DNA from 2 places in the Candidatus Endoriftia persephonae genome. Region 2 is predicted to be linked to the other one. Evidence: predicted binding sites of a transcription regulator. Region 2 holds the regulator's gene; the other holds the start of a gene.

Region 1 (7,591 bases), 1.5 Mb from region 2:
GGTGAATAGAACGGATAGGAAGGATAACCGTAGTAGGGATGGCCATAATAGTAGGGCGAATAACCGTAGTACCAGGGATCATAATAGCCGTGGCCCCATCCGCTTCCGTGAAAACCAAAGGAGAAGCTGAAGCCTCCCCAACCATCACCATCCCACCAACTACCGGGGCCCCAACCCCACCATGCCTCAGCTGAGGTTGCCGGCACTGCGGTCAACGCGGCCACTGCGGCAGCGGTCAAGAGTCTGCGTGTCGCTTTCATACTGCACCTCCTGCGACGGTTTGCGGCTTTTATCTTTCACCTTCAATGTAGGCCGAAACGCCGGTGCCAATATTGCTACAGGTCAATCATATTAGTAATTTCTTATAAACTTTTTCGGCGTCTCCCTGCGCCAATAAAGTGAGATTATTCCGATGGCCACCAGCTCTGAGTAGATGGAAGGCAAAACAAAACAGGCCGGAACCGCTAGCGGCCCGGCCTGTTCAGACAGTGTCTTTTGAACTCCCGTCCGTTGTTATCAAACAGCCTCAGCAGGCGGCGCCAGCGGATCGGCACCCAAGGTGCCCACCAGACTGTTAAGGTAATCCTCTTCCTGCACTGCCAGCAATCGCTCTCGGGCGACCTCGAGCCGCTGCTCGATAGCCAGCCGTTCCGCTTCGTCGGCATAGCCAGGCTTGTCGAGGAACTCCTCCAGGTAGCTCACATTACGTTGCCACAATACGCTCTCGCGGGCCTGCTTCTCCTTCAGACGGCCCCGATACCAGTCGGACGCCAACAGGTAGTCGCGACTGAACATCTGGCGGATCGCCGGATCATGGGCGCTTTTCCCCTGGTATTCACCGGTCGCCATGATGTAGAGCAGCGCCTTCAACGGCGGGCAGGCCTCTTCAATGCTGCCATCATCCAGATACTGCCGGGCAACCCGTTGCTGCGCCTCGACGATGTTGTTGACACCATCGACAAACACCGCCATGCCCTGGCTCTCCGGCTTCAGGATTGCCTCGGTGAAGACCGCATTGGGATTGTCAAAGATCTTGCCAAGGAAACCATGCACAAAGCGGTCGGTGATGCGGTAACCGAGACGGCTTGCCAGCACCCGCTCGCCTTCGTAATCAAAATCCTCCAGCGGCTCGAGATAGCCCTTCTCGATCAGAAACTGCGGATCCCGCTCCTCCTCGGAGAGCCTCGCCCAGACCTCCGGGATCAGCAGGCTGATATCGTGATCCACCCGCACATCGGGGCCGATGTAGCCTGCCGAGCTGGAGAAGCCCGCATAGCCGGTGAGGATGAAAGAGACCAACGCATTGTTGAGGTCTGCGGTAGCGCGCAGCGCATTGAACGGCCCCTTGGTGAGTGCCCCTTCGCTACCTGCCCCGGTGGTGGAGGGCGACTTGCCAGTGAGGCTGCAGATGAAGTCCATGAAGAGTTCGGGCAGCTCCTGGTAGTGGATCGGATTGTAGACCGCCAGCGCGCGGATGCCCGGCTCCGGCGGATTGTTGCGCCGCCCGCAAAGCACCGCATCCACCGGATGGCAGAGCGGCTTGTCGAGCGGTAGTTTGCGATGAAAGCGGGCGCCGATCTCCGCCACATAGGACTGTAGCGGATTCGACAGATCAGGTCGGGTCTGCAGATAGCGCGGATTTTTACTCGGCTTGCCATCCACCAGACGCGGATGGGCGGAGGAGACTACATAGCCCGCGCCGTCATCACTGGCCGACTGCAGCAGTTTGCGCATCGGGTCGGTGAAGTTGCACAGCGTCAGCACATTGTCGACCACCGCGGCAAGCGATTCGCCAGTAAGCGGCTCGTAGTTAGCAAGAAAGTTATCCGGCTGTGTCATGTCCAGCTCGGTCTGCTTGTCGAAGCCGGGGTGGATCGCATCGTCCGGCCGCTGGAACAGGCGATACTCGCAGTTCTTCACCAGTTTGACGCTGCGCTTGGTGTTGATCGTCTCCGGACACCCCTCCAGCGCTGCCGCGGAGACCACCACTGAGGCGCTGATGTCGTCCTCCATCTGCACCTTGTCGGCGGCGATGAAATCCTGGCGCACCTTGAACAGACGCCACTTGTCGCCCTCGTCAAAACCGACCCGCAAATAGGAGCCGATGATCTGGCGATCGAACATCTTGACCTCGTGACCCGCAGCACCGTCGATCTCATCCACGGTGATATTACGGCGCCAGTTACTGCCCCATGAGTTGAGGTAGAAGCGCTTGATCATAAATACCAGCGCGAGGATGCGCGGCGGAATCAACGACAACCACTCGTTGTATTCGTCGGTATAGCTGGGCGATGGGGTCAGCAGCTTGATTACCGAACCCAGACTGCGCTCGGGATTGAGCGGCTTGCGGCTGGGATTCCGATCTTCATGTTCAAAGCCAGGTTTGAAGCGCTGTGAGTAGTCGCGTGAAAAGATCACCTCTACCCGGTCAAGGTCCGCCTGCAGATCGTCCACGAACAGCGGCCCGGAGATTACCGCGTCATCCAGGGACTTGGAGATCTCCGACTTGCCGCCACCGGAGACGGTGCTCGGTTTGTGGCAGAAGGTACCTTCCGGGTCGGTGCCGATGAGACGCCAGGAGGGGGCATCCGGATGCTTCGACATCTCCACTTTGTAGCCGTTGGGCTGGATATAGATCTTGCCCGGCTGGAGTCGAATGCGCTGCGGCTTGCCGTCACAGTCCCAGGTGATGCTCTGCTCCTGCAGATCCATGCGCAGATCCTGGGGCACATAGATCACTTCGGGGAAACGTTTGTCGATGGCGTGACCTTCAGGCTGCACCTCCATGATCTCGCCAAAGCTTTCGATCACCTCTGTGAGGCTGTAGCCCGGCTCGCGGGTGTGCGAGTCAACACCATATTCGAGGCCGTGGTTGCGCCGCGGAAAGGCCAACGCGCCGCCGGCGTGCTCCTCCTCCGCCAGACCGAACAGGTTGGCGGAGTAGCCGATCTGGGTCTTAACCTCTTTTTTGCAGTAACCGTAGTAGTTGTCGGCGAGGATGGTGACGATCACACCGCTGCGGTCCCGTGCGGTGATCTTGAACGCCTGGCCATCGTTATAGAGTTCATCCTCCGACTCCCAGCACATGCCCTCTCGACGCTGGCGCTCGCTAGCTTCATCCCGGTGCGGCAGACCCAGCTCCCGTTTGGTGAGGCGGGTCAGATGTGGCGCGAGAATCACGCAGCCGGTGGTGCCAGTCCAGTGATCCACGTCAAGGCCAGCATCGAACTCCGGCAGAAACGGGTTGCCACCATTGCCAAAGATGCTCTCGACAAAATCGAGGTTACTGACCAGGTTGCCGGGAGCAAAGAAGCGGATCTCCATGCTCTTTTCGCCATCTTGCCCTGGAATTTCAGGGCAGACCACTGGACGCATCAGCAACGAAACGAACATCTGCGCCGGCTCGGGCTGGGTCGCGGTAAAGGGAATAGTCAGCAGATCTTGGGGCGGATTGAGCGCGATCTTCAGCAGCCGTGCAAAGCTGAGGCGCGGCACCGCCTTTTTGTCGCCGGGGATCGGTAGGCCACCCTCAGCGATATGGAAGGATCCCTTGGTAGTGCGCCGGTCGCTGGCCGGATTGTGTAGCACACCCTGTTTAACCCGGTAACTGGTAACGATATCGGAACTGAATTTGTCTTCGCCCAGCGGCAGCGAGAGCTCCCGCGCCATGCCGTGGCGATCCAAAATAAAGGTCTGGCTGGGTAGTCTGGGGAGCGGCTCCTGTTCAACTCCGTCGAGATAGCGGTTGAGGAAGTTTTGGACGCGCTGATCCACCGGACAGAGGTAGTCGGCCAGTAGCCGATTCTTCTCCCGGTAACTCTTCAGCAGATCCTGTGCTGTGTGCATGAACTCATCGCTGAGGCCACCGGATACCGTAGGTTGTCCGGAAGAGGCCAGCTTCAGATTGATGTAGAGCTGAAGCTTCTGTTGTTCATCATCCCTGTCTTCGGCGCCTGATTTCAGACCGAGGGATCTTTCAAGGTCCATAACTGCTCCAATGATACAAATCGCGGGGAATCCTGCCTGATGGACAGCCAACATTCAAGCTGACCGAAGCGGGAAGCGCACCAACACAAGCCAACAAACACAACTTAACATGATGATTTTTATTGAAATATATAGAAAGACCGATTCTCTTACAGGGCTGAATCAAACACCAGGAAACGCCAGGCAGTGCTAGTCGGAAATATCCTTTGGATGGCCTGGATCAATAGCAAAGAGCAGATACCCTGACTAGAATGGCTTTTGTTGTGCTCACAATCACAGCCAGCGCTGCGCTGGCTGTGCTCCCAACCCAGCGAGGGCCCAAGCGTGACGGAAAAGAAGACAAACAAAGGGAAGATCAAGAAGATCGACAATAAGCGCTATGAAAAAGAGCTGTTCCGCCTGCAGCTTGAGCTAGTAAAACTCCAGGAGTGGATCAAGCATCAGGGGCTCAAGGTGGTGGTGATCTTCGAGGGGCGAGATGCGGCTGGTAAGGGCGGTGTAATTAAGCGGATCAACCAGCACCTCAATCCCCGCATCTGCCGCGTGGTCGCCCTACCCGCCCCCACAGAGCGGGAGAAGACCCAGTGGTATTTCCAGCGCTACGTGCCACATCTGCCCGCCGCCGGTGAGATGGTGCTGTTCGACCGCAGCTGGTACAACCGCGCCGGGGTCGAGCGAGTCATGGGGTTCTGTACCGAAGGGGAATACAGCGAATTTCTACGCTCCTGCCCGGAATTCGAGCGCATGCTGGTGCGCTCCGGCATCATCCTGATCAAATACTGGTTTTCGGTATCGGACGAGGAGCAGGAACGGCGTTTCCAGAGCCGGCTGGAAGAACCGCACAAACGCTGGAAACTGAGCCCAATGGATCTGGAGTCTCGTACCCGCTGGGTCGAGTATTCAAGGGCCAAGGATGAGATGTTTGCCCATACCGATATCAAGCAGGCCCCTTGGTATGTGGTCCATTCAGACATCAAAAAGCACGCCCGCCTCAACTGCATCAGCCACCTGTTGAGCATCATCCCTTACGAAGACCTGACCCCAGAACCGATCGAACTGCCGCAACGTCACGACAGCAGAGGCTATGTGCGCCCACCGATGTCGGACCAGACCTTCGTCCCGGAGACCTACCCCTGAGCACACAGACTCCGGGCACAAAAAAACGCCCGACCGGGGGACCGGCCGGGCACCTCTTCAGCTACAGATCACTGGGCTTTGATATAGGTCGCCAGGGCAGCCCGCTCCGCCTCACCAATCTCGGGGAAGCTCGGCATCACCATACCCCCTTCCGCGATCTTACCGGCGATCTCAGCCACTTCATGGTCAGAACCGGCAATCTTCAGCAGGAAGCCAAACTTGCCACTACCCTTTTCACCATGGCACGAGGCGCAGGCCTCGGCGAAGATCTGTTCAGGCGCACTACCTGCTACTGGTTTGTAATCGTTGGCACCGCCACAACCGGCTAGAGCACCGGCCATCACGGCAACCAGAGAAAAACGGATTGGATTGGTCATTGTGTTACTCCAAATTGAATTTGCGCTGACTGATAATGATCGTTCTGTTTTTATTGCCATCCCGATGCCGATCTGTCACAAATAGTCGATTAAATCTGCCTCCGGACAGCGCGAAAAGTATACCTGCATCCTGATTCCCGTTGTCTGGGAATTTCAACCGGTGAAGTGCCGCTTTTTGCGAACCAGGTACAGTTTTTCTATACCCAACCGGCATGCAGAAAGTGCGCTACGAATGACGACAAACTACGCTATCAGTATGATTATTGGTTTACGGCAACAATCAGGAGAAGCTTGAGCGATGGTCCAAAAAGGGATTCTTGTGACCGGTGGTGCTGGCTATATCGGCAGTCACACACTACGGCAGTTGGGGGAAGCAGGCGAACGCCTGGTCACTCTAGATAACCTCTCCACTGGCTGTCGCCCGGCCGTGCTCTATGGTGACTTGGTGGTTGGCGACATCGGCGACAAAAAACTGCTGATCGAGCTGCTGCGCAAACACCAGATCAACACAGTATTCCATTTTGCCGCGTTCACGGATGTGGCCCGGTCCTACGAAATCCCCCTCGACTACTACCACAACAACACCAGCAATACCCGCATCCTGCTGGAGAGTTGTGTGGAGAGCGGAGTACGCAACTTCATCTTCTCCTCCACTGCCGCCGTCTACGGTTACCAGGCCGAAAACCTTGTCGACGAGGACTCTGCCACACACCCGTTCACACCCTATGGCCAATCGAAACTGATGGCCGAACAGATGGTGCGGGATACCTCTGCCGCCTACGGCATCAAACATGTCATCCTGCGCTATTTCAACGTCGCCGGTTGCGATCCGGAACTGCGCACTGGCCACGCGGCAGAACACTCCACCCAGCTAATCAAGGTCGCCTGTCAGGCGGCTATGGGTAAAAGGATGCAAATCGAGATATTCGGGACCGACTACCCGACCTGCGATGGTACCGGCGTGCGCGACTATATACATGTGGAGGACCTGGCCAACGCTCATCTGCTAGCCCTCGACTATCTGCGAAAAGGCGGCAGTTCTACCACCCTGAACTGCGGATATGGCAGGGGATACTCGGTTCGTGAAGTGCTGCAGACCGTCGAACGACTTTCCGAAACCCCCCTGAATGTGGTTGAATCCCCGCGTCGTCCAGGGGATCTGCCCTCGATGATTGCCAGGGCTGAGCGAATCCGGCAACTGTTTGGCTGGAAGCCCAGATTCGAATCGCTCGACGCAATCGTCTCGTCCAGCCTAGCGTGGGAGAAGATCATCACCCCATGCCAGCCGATGGCACTACCCTAGCGTTTCGCCCCTGTAATAAAACGGGGGGTACAGCACCAAAAACCGAGCTAGACATCTCAATACTATGGATCTGCTACAGATTTTTATCCTGGCCGCACTGCAGGGCCTGACCGAATTCCTTCCCATTTCCAGCTCCGCCCACCTAATCCTCGCACCTCTTGTATTGGACTATGCCGATCAGGGGTTCGCCTTCGATGTGGCAGTGCATGTGGGTTCTCTGCTGGCCGTGATTAGCTACTTCCGCCATGAGGTGATCTCCATTAGCCGCGATTTTTTCAAATCCCTGTTCAATCGCTACGCCACCACCCCGGAATCGCGCCTTGGCTGGATGATCATTGTTGCCACCATTCCGGTGGGGCTGTTCGGCCTGCTGATGAAGTCGCTGATAGAAGGAGAACTGCGCTCGCCGCTGGTGATCGCCATCACCACCATCGGCTTCGGTATCGTACTGCTGGTCTTCGACAAGATCGGCAAACATAGCCGAGATGAATACTCCATCACCTGGCGAGATGCGCTGATTATCGGCCTGTTCCAGGCGGTGGCGATCATCCCCGGCACCTCTCGCTCCGGCTCCACCATGAGCGCTGGCCTGATGCTCGGACTGACCCGCGAGGCCGCCTCCCGCTTCTCTTTTCTGCTCGCCATCCCCACCATCCTGATGTCGGGTGGGCTGGTCACTCTGGAACTGATCAGCAGTGATGCCTCCGCTGACTGGAACTCCTTATTGCTTGGCACTGCGCTCTCATTCATCACCGCCTATCTCTGCATCCACTACTTCCTGCGATTC
Region 2 (7,591 bases):
TCACATCCACATAGAGACGGATCTTCTGTCCCGGCTGTAGATATTTTTCCGGTAGCTTATTCCACTTCCTGAGATCAGCCACGCTGACCCGGAAACGCTTTGCAATACGTGCCAGCGAGTCGCCGCGCCGGACCTTGTAGGCGATCTTGCTGCGCGTTCCGCTGGGTTGAGTGGTGGGCAGGGAGACGTGGGTAGAGGTGGCCTTGTTCACCCAGAACACCAGTTTCTGACCGGGTCGGATCGGGTCGCCGGGCGCCATGCCATTCCACTTTGCCAGCTTGCGATAGCTGATTCCATGACGCTTGGCGATCTCCCAGAAACTGTCGCCTTTTTGTACGATGTAGATCTGCTTGTTGCCCTTGCGGGACTTGCTCAGCAGCTTGTTTTTGCGCTGTTTGCTGCTCAAGGCGTAGTGGTTGAGGCGCTTGGTGGAGATCGGAATCAACAGGTGTTTGCCGGCGCGAATCTGATTGCCTTTCAGGTTGTTGACCTGTTGCAGCAGCTTGGTGGTGGTGCCGTGTTTGCGGGCGATCACGCTGAGGCTGTCGCCGCTGCGGATCTTGTAGCGTTTCCATCGCAGCCGCTTCTCTGCAGGCAGTGTCTCCAGCTCGGTGAGAAAGCCCTCTACCTTGTCGAGAGGTAGATTGAGCTGGTGCGGGCCGGCCGGGTCCGTGGCCCAGCGGTTGAAACCGGGGTTGAGCAGGTAGAGCTGTTCGATATCGATATCGGCCATCTCTGCGGCCAGTGCCAGGTCGAGCTGGGATTGGATGTCGATGGTCGCGAAATGGGGTTGGTCTGGGAGTGGTTTCAGGCTGATGCCGTGTTGCTCAGGATTGGCAAAGATGGCGCTGATCGCAAGTAGACGTGGCACATAGGCGCTGGTCTCCTTCGGTAGCTTGAGTGACCAGAAGTCGGTGGGCTTGCCCTTTTTCTGATTGCGGCGGATCGCCTTGCGCACATTGCCGGCGCCGCAGTTATAGGCGGCCAGCGCCAGTTCCCAGTCGCCGTCGAATTGTTGGTTGAGCGCCTGCAGATAGTCGAGGGCCGAGTGGGTGGCGGCAACAATGTCGCGGCGACCGTCATACCACCAGTTCTGCTTCAATCCGTAGAGGCGCCCGGTGGAGGGGATGAATTGCCAGAGGCCGGCAGCACGCCCGGGGGAGTAGGCGAAGGGCTGGAAGGCGCTCTCCACTGCGGGTAGCAGGGCGAGTTCGGTTGGCATCTGGCGCTTGTCGATCTCCTCCAGAATAAAGTGGAGGTAGGGAGCGGCGCGTTCCTGCAGTCTGCCAAGGTATTCTGGGTGGCTAGTGTACCAGTCGATCTCCCGTTGTACCCGGGCGTCTGCTGGGATCGGCAGTGAGAGGCCGAGTTGCAGACGCCGCCAGAGATCCTGCGGCGCTGGAGCTTCGGGCTCCCTGAAGGTGATCTGGTCAGAGAGCTCAGGGGGCTCGGTCAGGATCGGCTCAGGAGTGGACGTCTCGGAGATTTGCGGCTCTGCATCAGCGGGAGGAGTGGCAGGAGCGGCTGAAATAAGCTGCTGGCTGGCTTGGGTGGCGGCTTCTGTGACTGCCTGGCTATTATCTGCGTCTGCAGTGGCCTGCGGTAACAGGCTCATTGCCTGGCTGGAGGAGATGGCTGCGCTTGCCAGGAGGAGAGTAAGCGCGCGAACCGCGGTGATCTGCTGCATGGCAAGCCCCTGTCCCGTTTGAATGTGCCGATCGTCGAGGCTGGCAAATATAGGCAAATTGGCGATTAATTTCCATTTTCATATGCGCATCGTCCAGAATATGGGAATTATTATCACTGTAGATTAGGGGCAAACTGAGGAGTCTCTGGATGAATTTGGGCCGCAAGACTGCCGGCCATGATTCATTAGAGGCTCCCTGAGGTAAAGCATGCAGAGAGAGCTCCAAGCCTGGTTCGCGAGGATGCCAGGACAGGTGTTGGCAGAGCAGGAGCAGGCGTTGATCGAGGAGTGGGGAAGCAGCCTGTTTGGTTACCATGTGGTGCAGCTAGGTGCCCCCGCCGCGACGATGGACCTGCTGGCCACGTCACCCGCCCGGCATCGCATTCTGCTCAGCAAGGAGGACGGCGCAGGCGGCGCAAGTCCGGCTCTGATAGGCGACTGCACACGCCTGCCGTTTGCCACCGACAGCGTGGACGGCGTGGTGTTGCCCCATACCCTCGATTACTCGACTGATCCGCACCAGGCATTGCGGGAGGTGGAACGTATCCTGATACCAGAGGGGAGGGTGCTGATCACTGGCTTCAATCCGTGGAGTCTGTGGGGGATGTGGCAGCTGTTTCGGCTGCGTCGCAGGCAGCCCCCCTGGTGTGGTCATTTCTTCGGTGCGGGACGTATTCAGGACTGGCTTTCGCTGCTCGGCTTCGGCCTTGAGCGGATCGACTGGCTGATGTACCGTCCGCCCCTTGCCAGTCGGCAGCTGATGGAGCGGCTGGCCTTCCTGGAGAAGAGTGGCGCGCGTTTCTGGCCGATGCTGGGCGGTGTCTATCTGATTCAGGCGGTCAAGCGCACCTCGACCCTGACGCCTCTGCGACCGCGCTGGCGCATGGGCAAACAGGTGTTGCCGGCAAATGCAGTTGAACCCACCACAAGAAATTTACATGAATGATTTGATTGAGATTTTTACTGACGGTGCCTGCAAGGGCAATCCGGGGCCCGGCGGCTGGGGCGCGTTGTTGCGCTTCGGCTCACATGAAAAACGCCTCTGCGGCGGAGAGCCGGAGACCACCAACAACCGCATGGAGCTGATGGCGGTGATCCAGGCCCTGCGCGCTCTGAAGCGTGCCAGCCGGGCGCGTGTCACCACCGATTCGCAGTATGTGAAGAACGGCATCACCCAGTGGATCCACAACTGGAAGCGCAATGGCTGGAAAACGGCGGCAAAAAAACCGGTCAAGAACGCCGACCTGTGGCGCGAGTTGGATCAGGAGGTGGCGCAGCATCAGGTTGAGTGGGCCTGGATAAAAGGGCACAGCGGTCATCCTGAAAATGAGCTGGCGGATCAGCTGGCCAATCAGGGCATAGAGGGGTTGCGGTCACGATGAGACAGATTGTCCTGGATACAGAAACCACCGGTCTGGAGCCGCAGCAGGGCCACAGGATCATCGAGATCGGCTGTGTCGAGATGATCGATCGCCGTCTCAGCGGCAACAACTTCCATCAGTATCTGCAGCCCGATCGAGAGATCGATGCTGGTGCCATCGAGGTGCATGGCATCACCAATGAATTCCTTGCCGACAAACCGCGTTTTGCCGATCTGGCCGCAGATTTTCTCGACTATATTCGTGGTGCCGAGCTGATCATCCACAATGCGCCCTTCGATGTGGGGTTTCTGAACCACGAGTTACAGCTGATGGGGGCGGATTCGCCGCCGATCGGGGAGCTGTGCGCGGTAATCGATACCCTGGTGATGGCGAAGAAGATGCACCCGGGGCAGCGCAACAGCCTGGATGCACTCTGTAAACGCTACGATGTCGACAACACTCAGCGGGAACTCCACGGCGCGCTGCTCGATGCGGAGATCCTCGCCGATGTCTATCTGGCGATGACCGGTGGACAGGCTACTCTCTCCCTTGAGATGACCCGTGCTGAAGGGGAATCAACGGGCGATGTGGATGGGGGGATCCGGCGACTGTCAGCAGGTCGGCCAGCCCTCAAGGTGGTCAAGGCAAATGCTGTCGAGCTAGAGTTGCACGAGGCTCGTCTCGAGGCTATGGGGGAGGGGTGTATCTGGAGAAAAGAACTGCCTGTCGAGTGATCTGGCAGGAGTCTTTAAGCCCTTGATTGATTCGATGTGCGAACGCTATCGATTCCGTGAATGATATCGTTGAGTCGGGGCAGATCGAGTAACTGTACATGTTTTCGCTCGACCTTGAGTAAGCCCTCCTCCTGAAAGCGGGTGAAGAGCCGGCTGACTGTCTCCACCGCCAGTCCTAGATAGTTGCCGATCTCGTGGCGGGACATGCTGAGGAAGAAATCGGTAGCGGAAAAGCCACGCTTTTTGAAGCGCTCGGAAAAGCTCAGAAGGAAGGTGGCAAGGCGCTCTTCGGCACTCTTTTTGCCAAGCAGGGTGAGCATCTCTGTTTCCTGGCCGATCTCCCGGCTCAGCAGACAATACATCTGGTGTTGCAGGCTGGGCATGGCGCTGCTCAGCTCTTCGAGACTATCGAATGGGATCTCACAGACAGCAGTGGTCTCAAGGGCTCTAGCAGAGCAGCTGTGACGCTCGTTCTGGATCGCATCGAGTCCGATTAATTCGCCGGGAAGATGGAAGCCAAGCACCTGCTCGCTGCCATCTTCGCTTGGGGAGTAGGTCTTGACAGATCCGCTGGTGATGACTCGCAGACTGTGGAAATCATCACCTTCGCGGAATAGGTGGTCGCCACGGTGGAAGGGACGACCGCGTTTAACGATGCTGTCGAGCCTCTCTACATCATCCGGTTCCAACGCAACCGGCAGGCAGAGGGTTGCAAGACTGCAGTTTTTGCAGGCGACTTTGAGGTTCTCGAAAGAGACGACTTTCCGATTGGGCAAGCTACAACTCCGATGCCGGCATGAGATTTCAGCTCTCAATGGTGGATGGGGCTATTCTCCAAAGGTTATTGAGTTGGATCAAGCAATTTACGTATCGGATGTTGAGTGAAGGAATGATTTTTGCCAACAAATAACGCGGCTGTTCCCATGAAACCCGCCATCGGTCGCCGGATGGGGTGAGCTGAAGGCAATAAAAAAGGCCGAACCCGAAGCGGGCCGGCCCTTTTTACTATGCAACCGATCCTTTACTTGGATTCGGCCTGCGGAGCGGCGGGAGGCGGAGCCGGGTAGCCGTAAGGTGCGCCATAGGGAGCACCATAGCCATAAGGTGCGCCGTAACCGTAAGGTGCGCCATAGCCGTAGGGGCCGCCATAGTAATCACGGTAGCTATTGTAGCCGCGACCATAGCTGTTGCCACGGGCGTTGCCGCTCATGCCAAAGCTGAAGTCACCGGAGCCGTCGCCATAGCCATCACCCCAGCCGTCGTTGCCGTAGCCACGGTTGCCGCCCCAGGGGCCACCGCCCCACCAGGCAGAAGCAGCGGAAGATGCAACAATCAGTGCAGCTGCACCCACGACTTTTGAAAACTTCATCATATTTCCTTCCTCAACGTTCAGTGGATAGTTTGCCCGACTACAATGCCCCGTTGGGTGTTTGGAAATGACCCGCGAAGATCCTTCCGTACCGCTTGTTATCTATTTCCCCGCCGCCTGCGCGCCAGGTTGGCATTTATAGTTAAGCTGCGAAAATCGCCACCTGATTATAGTTGGGAGTAGGGGATATTCAACACCCGAGTGCAAGATAAACCCACCACGATGTCCAGCACTTTTGGGGGTATGCCATCCATGATGTGAATTGAGGGAAGCGGCTCGATCTGTTAATGTTTGCGCCCGTCCAGTTTTCTTCCTTTCCCAACACCCGAATGGCATGAGCAGATTCATTTTTATTACGGGCGGAGTCGTCTCCTCCCTTGGCAAAGGTATTGCTGCTGCCTCACTGGCAGCGCTGTTGGAAGCGCGTGGCCTCAAGGTCACCCTGATCAAGCTTGATCCCTACATCAATGTCGATCCGGGTACCATGAGCCCGTTTCAGCATGGCGAGGTGTTCGTCACCGAAGATGGTGCTGAGACAGATCTCGATCTGGGTCACTATGAGCGCTTCGTGCGCACCACCATGGGGAAGAACAACAACTTCACCACCGGTCAGATCTACGAGAGCGTGATCCGCAAGGAGCGTCGCGGCGACTACCTGGGTGGTACGGTGCAGGTGATTCCCCACATCACCAACGAGATCAAGGAGAGTGTGCTGCTCGGTGCGGGTGATGCCGACGTCTGTCTGGTGGAGATCGGCGGCACTGTGGGTGACATCGAGTCGCTGCCGTTTCTCGAGGCGATCCGCCAGATGGGGGTGGAGCTTGGCCATCAGCACGCCCTTTTCATGCATCTGACTCTGGTGCCCTACATCAAGGTGTCGGGCGAGATCAAGACCAAGCCGACCCAGCACTCAGTAAAAGAGCTGCGCTCCATCGGCATCCAGCCCGACATCCTGGTCTGCCGCTCGGAAAAACCGCTGCCCGAGGGCGAACGCAAGAAGATCGCCCTGTTCACCAATGTGGCGGAAGAGGCGGTTTTCTCCGCGGTGGATGCCGACTCAATCTACCGCATCCCGTTGATGCTGCATGCGCAGAACCTCGACGAGGTGGCGGTCAAGCTGCTGGGGCTGGATCTGCCTGCCGCCGACCTTAGCGAGTGGCAGGGCTACATAGACGGCTACGATGCCCTGCATGACGAGGTCCACGTGGCGATGGTGGGCAAATATGTGCATCTCACCGAAGCCTATAAGTCGCTCTCCGAGGCGCTCACCCACGCTGGCGTACATACTGGCAGCAAGGTGAAGATCCACTATATCGACTCCGAAAAGCTGGAGCAGGATGTGGGCGATCAACTGCGGGGGATGGATGCGATTCTGGTCCCCGGCGGCTTTGGCGAGCGTGGTGTGGAGGGTAAGATCGCTGCCGTCCGCTTCGCCCGCGAACAGGGCATCCCCTACCTGGGTATCTGTCTTGGCATGCAGGTGGCGGTGATCGAGTACGCGCGCAACGTGGCCGGTCTGACAGACGCGCACAGCACCGAATTCAATCCCGATTCCCCGAATCCGGTGATCGCCCTGATCACCGAGTGGCTGAATGCCGACGGTAAGCGCGAGCAACGGGATGAGAACTCCGACTTGGGCGGTACCATGCGTCTGGGTGGCCAGGAGTGTCGTCTGGAGCCCGACAGCAAGGTACGTGAACTCTATGGCGAGGAGGTGATCGTCGAGCGCCACCGTCATCGCTACGAATTCAACAACAGCTATCTCGACCGCATCGTCACCGCCGGCATGAAGATCGCCGGTCGCTCCATCGACGGCCGTCTGATGGAGATCGTCGAGATCCCCGACCACCCCTGGTTTATCGCCTGTCAGTTCCACCCGGAGTTCACCTCCCGGCCGCGCTATGGGCATCCACTCTTCTCCGGCTTCATCGAGGCGGCGCGCAAACACCGGGATGCGACAGCATGAACCTGTGTGGCTTCCCCGTCGGTCTCGATCAGCCGCTGTTTCTGATCGCTGGTCCCTGCGTCATCGAGAGTGAACAGCTGGCGCTGGATACCGCCGGCCAGCTGCAGGAGATCACCACAGCGCTGGGCATCCCCTTCATCTACAAGTCATCGTTCGACAAGGCGAATCGCTCCTCTGCCGGCAGCTACCGCGGCCCCGGTATGGAGCAGGGGCTGAAGATCCTGGAGCAGGTCAAGTCGAGCCTGGGGCTGCCGCTGCTGACCGATGTGCATGAGGATACCCCGCTGGATGAGGTCGCCGCGGTGGTCGATGTGCTGCAGACCCCGGCATTCCTCTGCCGTCAGACCAATTTTATCCAGGCCGTGGCTCGCCAGGGGCGGCCGGTAAATATCAAGAAGGGGCAGTTTCTTGCCCCCTGGGATATGAAAAACGTGGTCGACAAGGCGCGGGCAGTGGGCAACGAGCAGATTATGG

Evidence for each region. Region 2 encodes FNR, which switches genes on or off when oxygen is low (the NO sensors DNR and NnrR bind a similar motif). Its sites were predicted from a motif close to TTGATNTANATCAA; they were not measured.
Region 1: ppk2 (polyphosphate kinase 2) is a predicted target of FNR. The motif match lies at 4,198-4,211, and genes of this name have one in related genera.

What each region holds. Positions count from the first base shown of each region.
Region 1 is NZ_CP090569.1:2,549,564-2,557,154, forward strand. It holds gene L0Y14_RS11490 (sulfur globule family protein) at 1-260, opposite strand, end outside; gene L0Y14_RS11495 (PPi-type phosphoenolpyruvate carboxykinase family protein) at 517-3,987, opposite strand; gene ppk2 (polyphosphate kinase 2) at 4,312-5,124, shown strand; gene L0Y14_RS11505 (c-type cytochrome) at 5,193-5,501, opposite strand; gene galE (UDP-glucose 4-epimerase GalE) at 5,800-6,804, shown strand; gene L0Y14_RS11515 (undecaprenyl-diphosphate phosphatase) at 6,869-7,591, shown strand, end outside.
Region 2 is NZ_CP090569.1:1,014,811-1,022,401, forward strand. It holds gene L0Y14_RS04580 (lytic transglycosylase) at 1-1,687, opposite strand, end outside; gene L0Y14_RS04585 (class I SAM-dependent methyltransferase) at 1,896-2,633, shown strand; gene rnhA (ribonuclease HI) at 2,626-3,069, shown strand; gene dnaQ (DNA polymerase III subunit epsilon) at 3,066-3,782, shown strand; gene fnr (fumarate/nitrate reduction transcriptional regulator Fnr) at 3,797-4,558, opposite strand; gene L0Y14_RS04605 (sulfur globule family protein) at 4,804-5,154, opposite strand; gene L0Y14_RS04610 (CTP synthase) at 5,486-7,117, shown strand; gene kdsA (3-deoxy-8-phosphooctulonate synthase) at 7,114-7,591, shown strand, end outside.